Regions from separate parts of the Bacillus sp. ABR genome, predicted to be linked through region 2. Evidence: riboswitches for the same ligand, from Rfam matches in the RefSeq annotation. Region 2 holds a riboswitch; the other holds the start of a gene.
The links. A riboswitch is a leader RNA that binds a small molecule or an ion and turns the genes downstream of it on or off. The one in region 2 is predicted to bind S-adenosylmethionine.
Positions count from the first base shown of each region.

Region 1: another riboswitch for S-adenosylmethionine. It lies ahead of OIT90_RS00925 (5-methyltetrahydropteroyltriglutamate--homocysteine S-methyltransferase); the one in region 2 lies ahead of OIT90_RS15545 (methionine biosynthesis PLP-dependent protein).

Region 1 covers NZ_JAOYSL010000001.1:199,788-204,249, reverse strand. Annotated here, with positions in the region: gene OIT90_RS00930 (gluconate:H+ symporter) at 1-1,171, shown strand, start outside; SAM riboswitch class I at 1,254-1,366, shown strand; gene OIT90_RS00925 (5-methyltetrahydropteroyltriglutamate--homocysteine S-methyltransferase) at 1,455-2,579, shown strand; gene OIT90_RS00920 (glycoside hydrolase family 1 protein) at 2,634-4,052, opposite strand; gene OIT90_RS00915 (beta-glucoside-specific PTS transporter subunit IIABC) at 4,024-4,462, opposite strand, start outside.
Region 2 covers NZ_JAOYSL010000005.1:25,313-29,774, reverse strand. Annotated here, with positions in the region: gene OIT90_RS15570 (UvrD-helicase domain-containing protein) at 1-244, opposite strand, end outside; gene OIT90_RS15565 (hypothetical protein) at 371-628, shown strand; gene OIT90_RS15560 (GNAT family N-acetyltransferase) at 711-1,145, opposite strand; gene OIT90_RS15555 (YjcG family protein) at 1,152-1,667, opposite strand; gene OIT90_RS15550 (alpha/beta hydrolase) at 1,720-2,460, opposite strand; SAM riboswitch class I at 2,682-2,803, shown strand; gene OIT90_RS15545 (methionine biosynthesis PLP-dependent protein) at 2,882-4,000, shown strand; gene metC (cystathionine beta-lyase) at 3,997-4,462, shown strand, end outside.

The sequences.
Region 1 (4,462 bases), on a different contig from region 2:
CGAAAAAGGACTTGGCAGTACGCTCGGACACCTGGCACTCGTTCTCGGTTTTGGAGCGATGCTTGGGAAATTGATGGCTGATTCTGGCGGTGCTCAGCGTATCGCGATGACACTCATTGACCGATTTGGCATCGGAAAAATCCAATGGGCGACGATGCTGACTGGATTTGTGATTGGAATTGCTCTATTTTATGAAACCGGATTCATTATTTTAATTCCATTAGTCTTTACGATCGCTCAGGCTGCAAGACTTCCTGTGCTGTATGTGGGCATGCCGCTTGTCGCTGCTCTCATCACCACACATGGCTTCCTCCCTCCTCACCCAGGGCCGACTGCCATTGCGAATGTCTTTCAAGCAAACATGGGACAAACCTTATTGGTTGGGATTATTTTAGCGATTCCTGCTGTTTTAGTAGGTGGACTTCTGTTTACAAAACTATTTAAAAAAGACCAGTTGCACGCACATATCCCAAAGAACTTATTTAATCCAAAGGAATTCACAGAAGAAGAAATGCCTAGCTTCGGCATTAGCATTTTCACCGCTGTTTTGCCTGTATTGCTTATGACTTTCAGAGCATTTCTAGAAATTTTCTTCCCTTCCTCCCCATTGCTGCCTACCGCTGAGTTTTTAGGCGAACCGGCGATTGCACTATTAATCTCAGTGCTGCTTGCCATCTACACGTTTGGGCTTGGAAGAGGAAAGAGCATGCAGGACGTGATGAAGTCCATCACGGATTCTATCGGCTCCATTGCTATGATTTTATTAATTATTGCGGGCGGAGGCGCCTTTAAACAGGTGCTCATTGATAGCGGCGTCGATCAATATATTGCAGGGATTATGCAAGGAAGCACACTTTCTCCCCTGCTTCTGACTTGGCTCATTGCTGCTGTCCTTCGTGTCTCTTTAGGATCAGCGACTGTCGCCGGTCTCACGGCGGCTGGCATTTCTGCACCACTGATTGGCCTGACGGGTGTCAGCCCTGAATTAATGGTGATCGCAACAGGTGCCGGCAGTATCACGTTCTCTCATGTGAATGATGCGGGTTTCTGGATTTATAAAGAATACTTTAACCTATCAATGGCTCAAACCTTTAAAACGTGGACATTGATGGTCACCGTGCTTTCACTTGTCGGACTTGCTGGTGTTCTTGTTGCTGATTTGTTCATGTAGGAAATTAAATTGTAAAAACCATTGACTTTTCCTCGAAAAGGTTGAATAATTGTGTTTATTAAGAAAATTGAATCAAAAGGTAACCTTATTAAGAGTGGTGGAGGGACTGGCCCTGTGAAACCCGGCAACCGCTGTTCCTAGGAACAGAATGGTGCTAATTCCTTAAGCAAGCAGATGCTTGTTTGAAGATAAGGCAGAGTTCTCACAGTATATGATGCTCTTCCTTATCCAAGGAAGAGCTTTTTTATTTGTTTTTTTAACCTGAAGAAAGAAGGGATTCAGCATGACACAAGTACAAACCATTGGAAAGAAAACAACGAAACCGCCATTCCGCGCAGATCAAGTAGGAAGTTTACTTCGTTCAGAGCGCATCAAGGAAGCACGCAAGCAAAAAGCAGATGGTACGCTGACAGCAGAGCAGCTCCGACAAATTGAAAACGAAGAAATTACACGTATTGTAGAGAAGCAAAAAGAAATTGGGTTAGAGGTTGTCACAGATGGTGAGTTCAGACGTGCATGGTGGCATTTTGACTTTCTGGAAGGACTCGATGGGGTTGAAGGATTTGAAGCAGATCAAGGCATTCAATTTCATAACACAACGACAAAAGCTAGAGGTATCAAGGTAACAGGCAAGATCGATTTTACAGATCATCCAATGCTGGAGGATTATCGTTTCCTGCACAGCATCGCTGGTGATCATACGGCTAAAATGACGATTCCAAGTCCGAATATGCTATTTTTCCGTGGAAAGCTTGAAGAAGGAGTGTATGACAGCTTAGAGGAATTCCACCATGATGTGGCACAGGCGTATAAGAAAGCCATCCGTGCTTTTTATGATGCAGGCTGCCGCTACTTGCAGCTGGATGATACGGCATGGGCCGTGTTCTTTTCTGAAAAAGGTCACGAGCAAATCAAAGCCTTTGGCCGTGAAGAAGATGAACTTCGCGAGTCGTTTGCGAAGACAATCAATGAAGCCGTTGCTGATCGCCCAGAGGATTTGGTGATTACTATGCACATTTGCCGCGGTAACTTTAAATCAACTTGGGCAGCTGAAGGTGGTTACGAAGCAGCGGCAGAAACAATTTTCGCCGGCTTAGATCTTGATGGTCTCTTTTTAGAATTCGACGACGATCGTTCTGGCGGATTTGAGCCCCTTCGATATGTGAAGAACCCAAACCTTCAAATCGTACTAGGCCTTGTCACTTCAAAATACGGTGAGCTTGAGCCAGTTGAACAGATTAAAAAACGCATTGAGGAAGCGGCTCAATATGTGGACATTAACCAAATTTGTTTGAGTCCACAATGCGGATTCGCCTCAACAGAGGAAGGCAACCTGTTAACAGAAGAGCAGCAATGGGAAAAGCTGCGTCATGTGATTGAGATTGCTGATCAAGTGTGGACTTCGTAGTCCCTCAAAGGACAAAAAAGACAAACCGCAGTATGAGCGGTTTGTCTTTTTCTTTTATGCATCCAAATGTTCACCATTAGTCGCAATCACTTGTTTATACCAATCGAAGCTTTTCTTTTTCTTTCTATCTAATGTACCGTTTCCTTCGTTATCACGGTCGACATAAATGAAGCCGTAGCGTTTTTTCATTTCAGCCGTTGATGCGCTGACTAGGTCAATTGGGCCCCAGCTTGTATAACCGATCAGGTCTACTCCGTCTGCGATGGCTTCTCTCGCCTCTAGCAAATGGCTTCTGAGGTAATCAATTCGGTAATCGTCTTGAATTGATCCGTCTTCTTCTACTTGATCGACAGCACCCAATCCATTTTCTACGATAAACAAAGGCTTTTGGTAGCGGTCATACAGCTGATTCAGTGTTGTACGAAGTCCTTTCGGATCAATTTGCCAGCCCCAATCACTTGCTTCTAGATAAGGGTTTTTCACACCTTCAAATAGGTTACCGCCAGTAACTTGTTCAAGAACCTTTGGATCTGTACTCGTCACAAAACTCATATAATAACTGAAGCCAATATAGTCAACTGTATGGTTTCTTAAAATGTCTTCGTCCCCGTCTTGGAACTCAATGTTGATGTCATTTTCAAGGAAATAACGTTTCATGTAACCTGGGTAATAGCCTCTTGCCTGTACATCTGAGAAGAACAATGTTTTACGGTCTTGCTCAATTGCAGCAAACATATCCTCTGGTCTTGAGCTGTACGGGTATGTGGTCATCGCTGCAATCATACAGCCAATTTTTGCATCTGGAATGATTTCATGTCCTGCTTTAACAGCCAGAGCACTTGCAACAAATTGGTGATGCGCTGCTTGATATTGAATGCTTTTCTCGTCTTCCCCTTCTTCAAATACAAGCCCGCCGCCAGTGAAAGGTGCATGTAACACGACATTGATTTCATTGAAGGTCATCCAATATTTCACTTTATCTTTAAAGCGAGTAAACAATGTTTTAGCGTATGTTTCATAAAGATCCACAAGCTTACGGTTTCTCCATCCACCGTAGTTTTTCACAAGTGCAAGCGGCATTTCATAGTGAGAGATCGTGACAACTGGCTCAATTCCATGCTTATGCAGTTCATCAAATACTTTTTCATAAAAAGCGAGGCCTGCTTCATTTGGTTCCGCATCGTCGCCATTTGGGAAAATACGCGGCCAAGAAATAGATAGTCTGAAGCTCTTGAATCCCATTTCTGCAAAGAGTGCAATATCTTCTTTATAGCGATGGTAGAAATCGATGGCATCATGATATAAGTTTAGGTCTTTCATTGATTCATCGAATGGATGCATAATACCATTTGGCGATACATCAGCTGTCGATAAGCCTTTTCCATCTTTATTATATGCGCCTTCAACTTGGTTAGCTGCAACAGCGCCGCCCCATAAGAAACCTTTAGGAAATGTTTTTTCTAACTTGTTCATGTTGAATGCCCTCCTCTTTTTCTTCTACACTGACTGTAAGCAGTGTCTCTTTCACTGTAATCGCTCCATCTGTTTTCGCATCAACTTGAGCATAATCATTTGTGTTGGTAACAATAACAGGCGTGGTCACATCATAGCCTTCTTGCTGAATACCCTTGATATCAAATTCAACGAGCACATCCCCTGCTTGTACAAGATCACCGGACTGCACATGACTTGTGAAATACTTTCCGTCAAGCTTTACCGTGTCAATCCCAACATGAATAAGAAGTTCTGTGCCTTGGTCGCTCTTCAAGCCAATGGCATGTTTTGTGTGAAAAATGGTTTCAACCTTGCCGTTGAACGGTGCAACAACGCGTCCAACAGTTGGCACAATGGCTGTACCCTTGCCCATGATTTCATTAGAGAAT
Region 2 (4,462 bases):
CCTCCTGTTCAGCCGTTTGATTATGATCTGCTTGTTCTTCAGCTTGTTCACAAATCTCTTGCTGAGACATGTGCTTATGAATAAAGGCAGGTTCATCATGTATATTTAATCTAAAAAAGACCGGTTGTCCGCAATATGGGCAGAATAATTGTCCTTTTTTTCCCTCGTCATGGAGGAATTGATAATGTTCTCTCGAATACGTATGTAATGAGATCGTTCGATCATGTCGTCGTGCGCATTTCAAAGCTAGTCCTCCAATAGTCAATCAATCTTAAAATGAAACACATCTAATCATATCAAATGAGGCGTGTTTCAAACAGTCATAATTAGGGAATAGTAGAGTAAGAGAGAAGCAAAGGAGGCGTTCTTGATGGGATATATAGCCCCGATTCAGCCGGATCTGTATTTTCAATATATCAATCGTCCAGCTCCTCAGGATAAAGAAGACTACGCGAAAGTAACAAAGGTTACTCGCACCTTTCATGACAAGATTTACAGAGAGCTGGAGAAAAAAGAGGACTTAGTGACAGAAGCGGAAACGAAAGTACAGCAAAAAAAGCGGGAACGCTTTGTACGAGATATGTTTATGGAGGAAGGAAAAGGCGTTCATATCAATACGTATATATAAATGATTGCGCTTTCTTCCATTGGCGAACGATAATGAAAAAGAAAAAGCCAGGGCATTTTGAATGCTCTGGCTTTTCTTTTGGTCAAACAGACAGTGTTTTTGTCATTTTGACATGGGTGATTCCAGCTTCTTCAAACGGTTCAGAAACCGCTTTGTAGCCTTTCTTTTCGTAGAAAGGAAGCGCATGGACTTGGGCATGCATCACCGCTTCTTTTGCTCCATTAGCAATTGCTTCTGTTTCTAGCGCCTCTAATAGCTTGAGGCCAAGGCCGAAGGAGCGCGCCTCTTTTAACACACAAATTCTTTCTAGCTTTGCCTTTGATCCCTCAATGATCCGCAGTCTAGCGGCCGCCTGAGGCTTTTTGTCATCATTGTAAATGACAAAATGGGTGGCTTTGTCCTCTAGTTCATCTATTTCGATCTCTACTGGAACTTCTTGTTCTTTGACGAATACTTCTTTTCGAACGTAATATGCATCTTCTCGTTGTGTTTGTTCTGTTGCGATGACTGTTTTCAAATGTCTTTAACCCTCTTCTCCTAAAATAAATGTTTCATAGACGGTCCAAGATCCGTTTTCTAATTGATATAAAAGGTGGAAGCGATCCACTGTTTCTTCATGGTCAATCTTTCTCAGCTTTAATGTGCCAAGTACGTCTGAATGCTCATCATCTGATAGTTTTTGAGCCACTGTGACATGCGGAACAAAGGCATATTCAGGTGTACCAGCCAGTGGCTCTGCGTACAATCTTTCATTGAGCGCCATGATGTCCTCGTTCGGTTCTACTTTCATATAAATGACGTTGTTTACAGGAGCGAATGAACTGAATTTTTTAATACGTAACGTAATAGGAGAAGCATTTTTTGCATAATCTCTTAACGTTGAGACGACCTCAGCCGCTTCTAGATCGGTTAATTCAAAAGGTGTTCTTAATGTTAAATGAGGCGGTATGAGTGCATAGTTCGGATCATAACGCTTCCGGTAAGAGTTCGCAATATCTTGCAATTTTTTTGATGGAAATATAACAACTCCGTATTTCATCATGTTCCCTCCTGAATAAGAAAGTATTTATTATTGTTTATTATAACAAAATTCAGTTGATTAACGAATATGGGAGCATTCTTTTTAACGAAGGCGCAATGAGCGGCTGCCAAAACGTCCATTTATGATCCCCTTCGAATGTCTCAAATAAATAATCCGCTCCAGATTGTTCAAGAAGGGCCTTTAAATCATCATTCGGCTGAACAAAATCAAGCACCTGGCCATCTGTTGTTTTCACAGCGGTTTCCTCCAGCCCAATTTGATGGATAATCGCATAATGAGAAAGGGCTGTCGACTGTTTGACGGCTTCTAGAACCGACTCGTCAACGTAAGGGGACTGCAAAATCAGCCCGCCAAATAAAGAAGGATAATCAATGGCTGTCATGAGGGAAATCGTCGCACCAAGTGAATCACCAATAAACGTACGTCCTGATCCAATTTGATAGGTTGGATAGTGTTCATCAATATAAGGAACCAGTTCATTGGCTAAAAAGCGTTTATACGCTTCAAACTTTGTGCCGTCTGGATGATACGTGTTCCGTCTTTCCGTAACATTTTCATAAGGGACACCAATGATAATCGAGCGTTCCATTTCTTTGTTCTGCATCAATTCTTCTGCCTGTCTGCCTATTTTGCCTAGGCGGAAATAATCATGACCATCCTGGGCAATGATGACATGATATGTATAAAGGGGGGAGTAATTGACTGGCAAATAGATCAAAATGGTCATGTCCGCCCCAAGTTCTTTTGACTGTAAGGTTTCTTCTTGAATGATTCCTGTTTTCTTCACCATAATCCATTCCTCCAGCTAACCAAATTCATCATAAAGTGAAACGTTTCCATTCATTGTAACACGAAAAACAGCGTTGTTCCTATATGCTAACATGCAATCAAACCGTATAACATCGATTCTGTTATAAAATACAGAAAATTTTAATTAATCATGACATTTCCCCTTGAAAAATGAGATTTAATGGGTTACAGTATTAAGAATTAGAACAGACAGACAACACATTCTTATCGTGAGAGGTGGAGGGACTGGCCCTTTGAAACCTCAGCAACCGGTATGCATCACTACATGTGATGTACCAAGGTGCTAAATCCAGCAAGCAGCTTTTTTGCTTGGAAGATAAGAGGAAGCGATTAAACCCCTTCTTCTTATGAAGAAGGGGTTTTCTGTTTTGAAATCAGATTTTTACTTAGGATGGTGTCAAATGACAGAACATGTGGAAACGAAATTAGCGCAGATTGGAAACCGTAGCGAAGAGGTGACTGGCACTGTCAGTCCTCCCGTTTACCTTTCGACAGCATACAGACATAGAGGTATAGGGGAATCTACAGGATTTGATTATATTCGAACGAAAAACCCAACAAGACAGCTCGTAGAGGATGCAATTGCTTCACTCGAAGAAGGGACGGCCGGTTTTGCCTTCAGTTCGGGAATGGCTGCGATTCAAACGATCATGGCTCTATTTGAAAGCGGAGATGAACTCATCGTCTCATCAGACCTATATGGCGGTACATACCGTTTGTTTGAAAACGAATGGAAAAAGTACGGCTTACGTTTTCTTTATGATGATTTTGCAGATGAAGACTGTTTACGCTCTAAAATCACGCCAAACACAAAAGCGGTCTTTATTGAAACACCGACAAATCCACTGATGCAGGAAGCAGATATTCAAAAAATAGCGAAGATTGCAAAAGAACATGGCGCTTTGGTGATTGTCGATAATACTTTTTACACACCAGTCTTGCAAAAGCCGATTACGCTTGGAGCGGACATTGTCATTCATAGCGCAACCAAATATTTAGGCGGACATAATGATGTTCTTGCAGGGCTTGTCGTGACAAAAGGAGAGCAGCTGTCTGAAGACATGTTCCAGCATCAAAACGCGATTGGAGCGGTTCTATCACCATTTGACTCATGGCTTTTAATGAGAGGAATGAAAACACTGGCTCTTAGAATGCGCCAGCACGAGGCAAATGCGAAGGAGCTGGCTGAGTTTTTAAAGAAACAGCCAGAAATTCAAGATGTGCTTTATCCAGGAAAGGGAGGCATGCTGTCATTTCGAGTAGCTAAAGAGGACTGGGTCAATCCATTTTTAAAGCAGCTAAAAACGATTTGTTTTGCTGAAAGCCTTGGCGGAGTCGAAAGCTTCATTACGTATCCTGCAACGCAAACGCACATGGATATCCCAGAAGAAATTCGCATTGCAAACGGTGTATGTAACAAGCTGCTCCGTTTCTCTGTTGGCATCGAGCATGTAGATGACCTGAAAGCAGACCTGAAACAGGCACTATCACAAGTAAAAGAGGAGGTACACGCCAAATGACCACACATGATTGGACACTCGAAACACAACTCGTTCATAATGCGTTTAAAACAGACCGTTCAACAGGTGCAGTCAGTGTACCGATTCAGCATGCATCCACCTTTCATCAAAGCAGCTTCGATGAATTTGGCCAATATGACTACTCGAGATCGGGAACTCCTACACGTCAAGCATTAGAGGATACGATTGCGGCGCTGGAAGGAGGAACGAGAGGGCTTGCCTTTGCATCAGGCATGGCTGCTATTTCAACCGCTTTTCTTCTATTATCAAAGGGAGATCACGTCCTTGTCACAAGAGATGTGTACGGCGGGACTTTCCGAATGATCACCCAAGTTCTGTCGAGATTTGGAATTGAGCATACCTTCGTGGATATGACGGATTTGAATGAAGTCAAAAGAGGCATTCAATCGAATACAAAGGTCATTTACATGGAAACACCGTCAAATCCAACACTAGGCATTA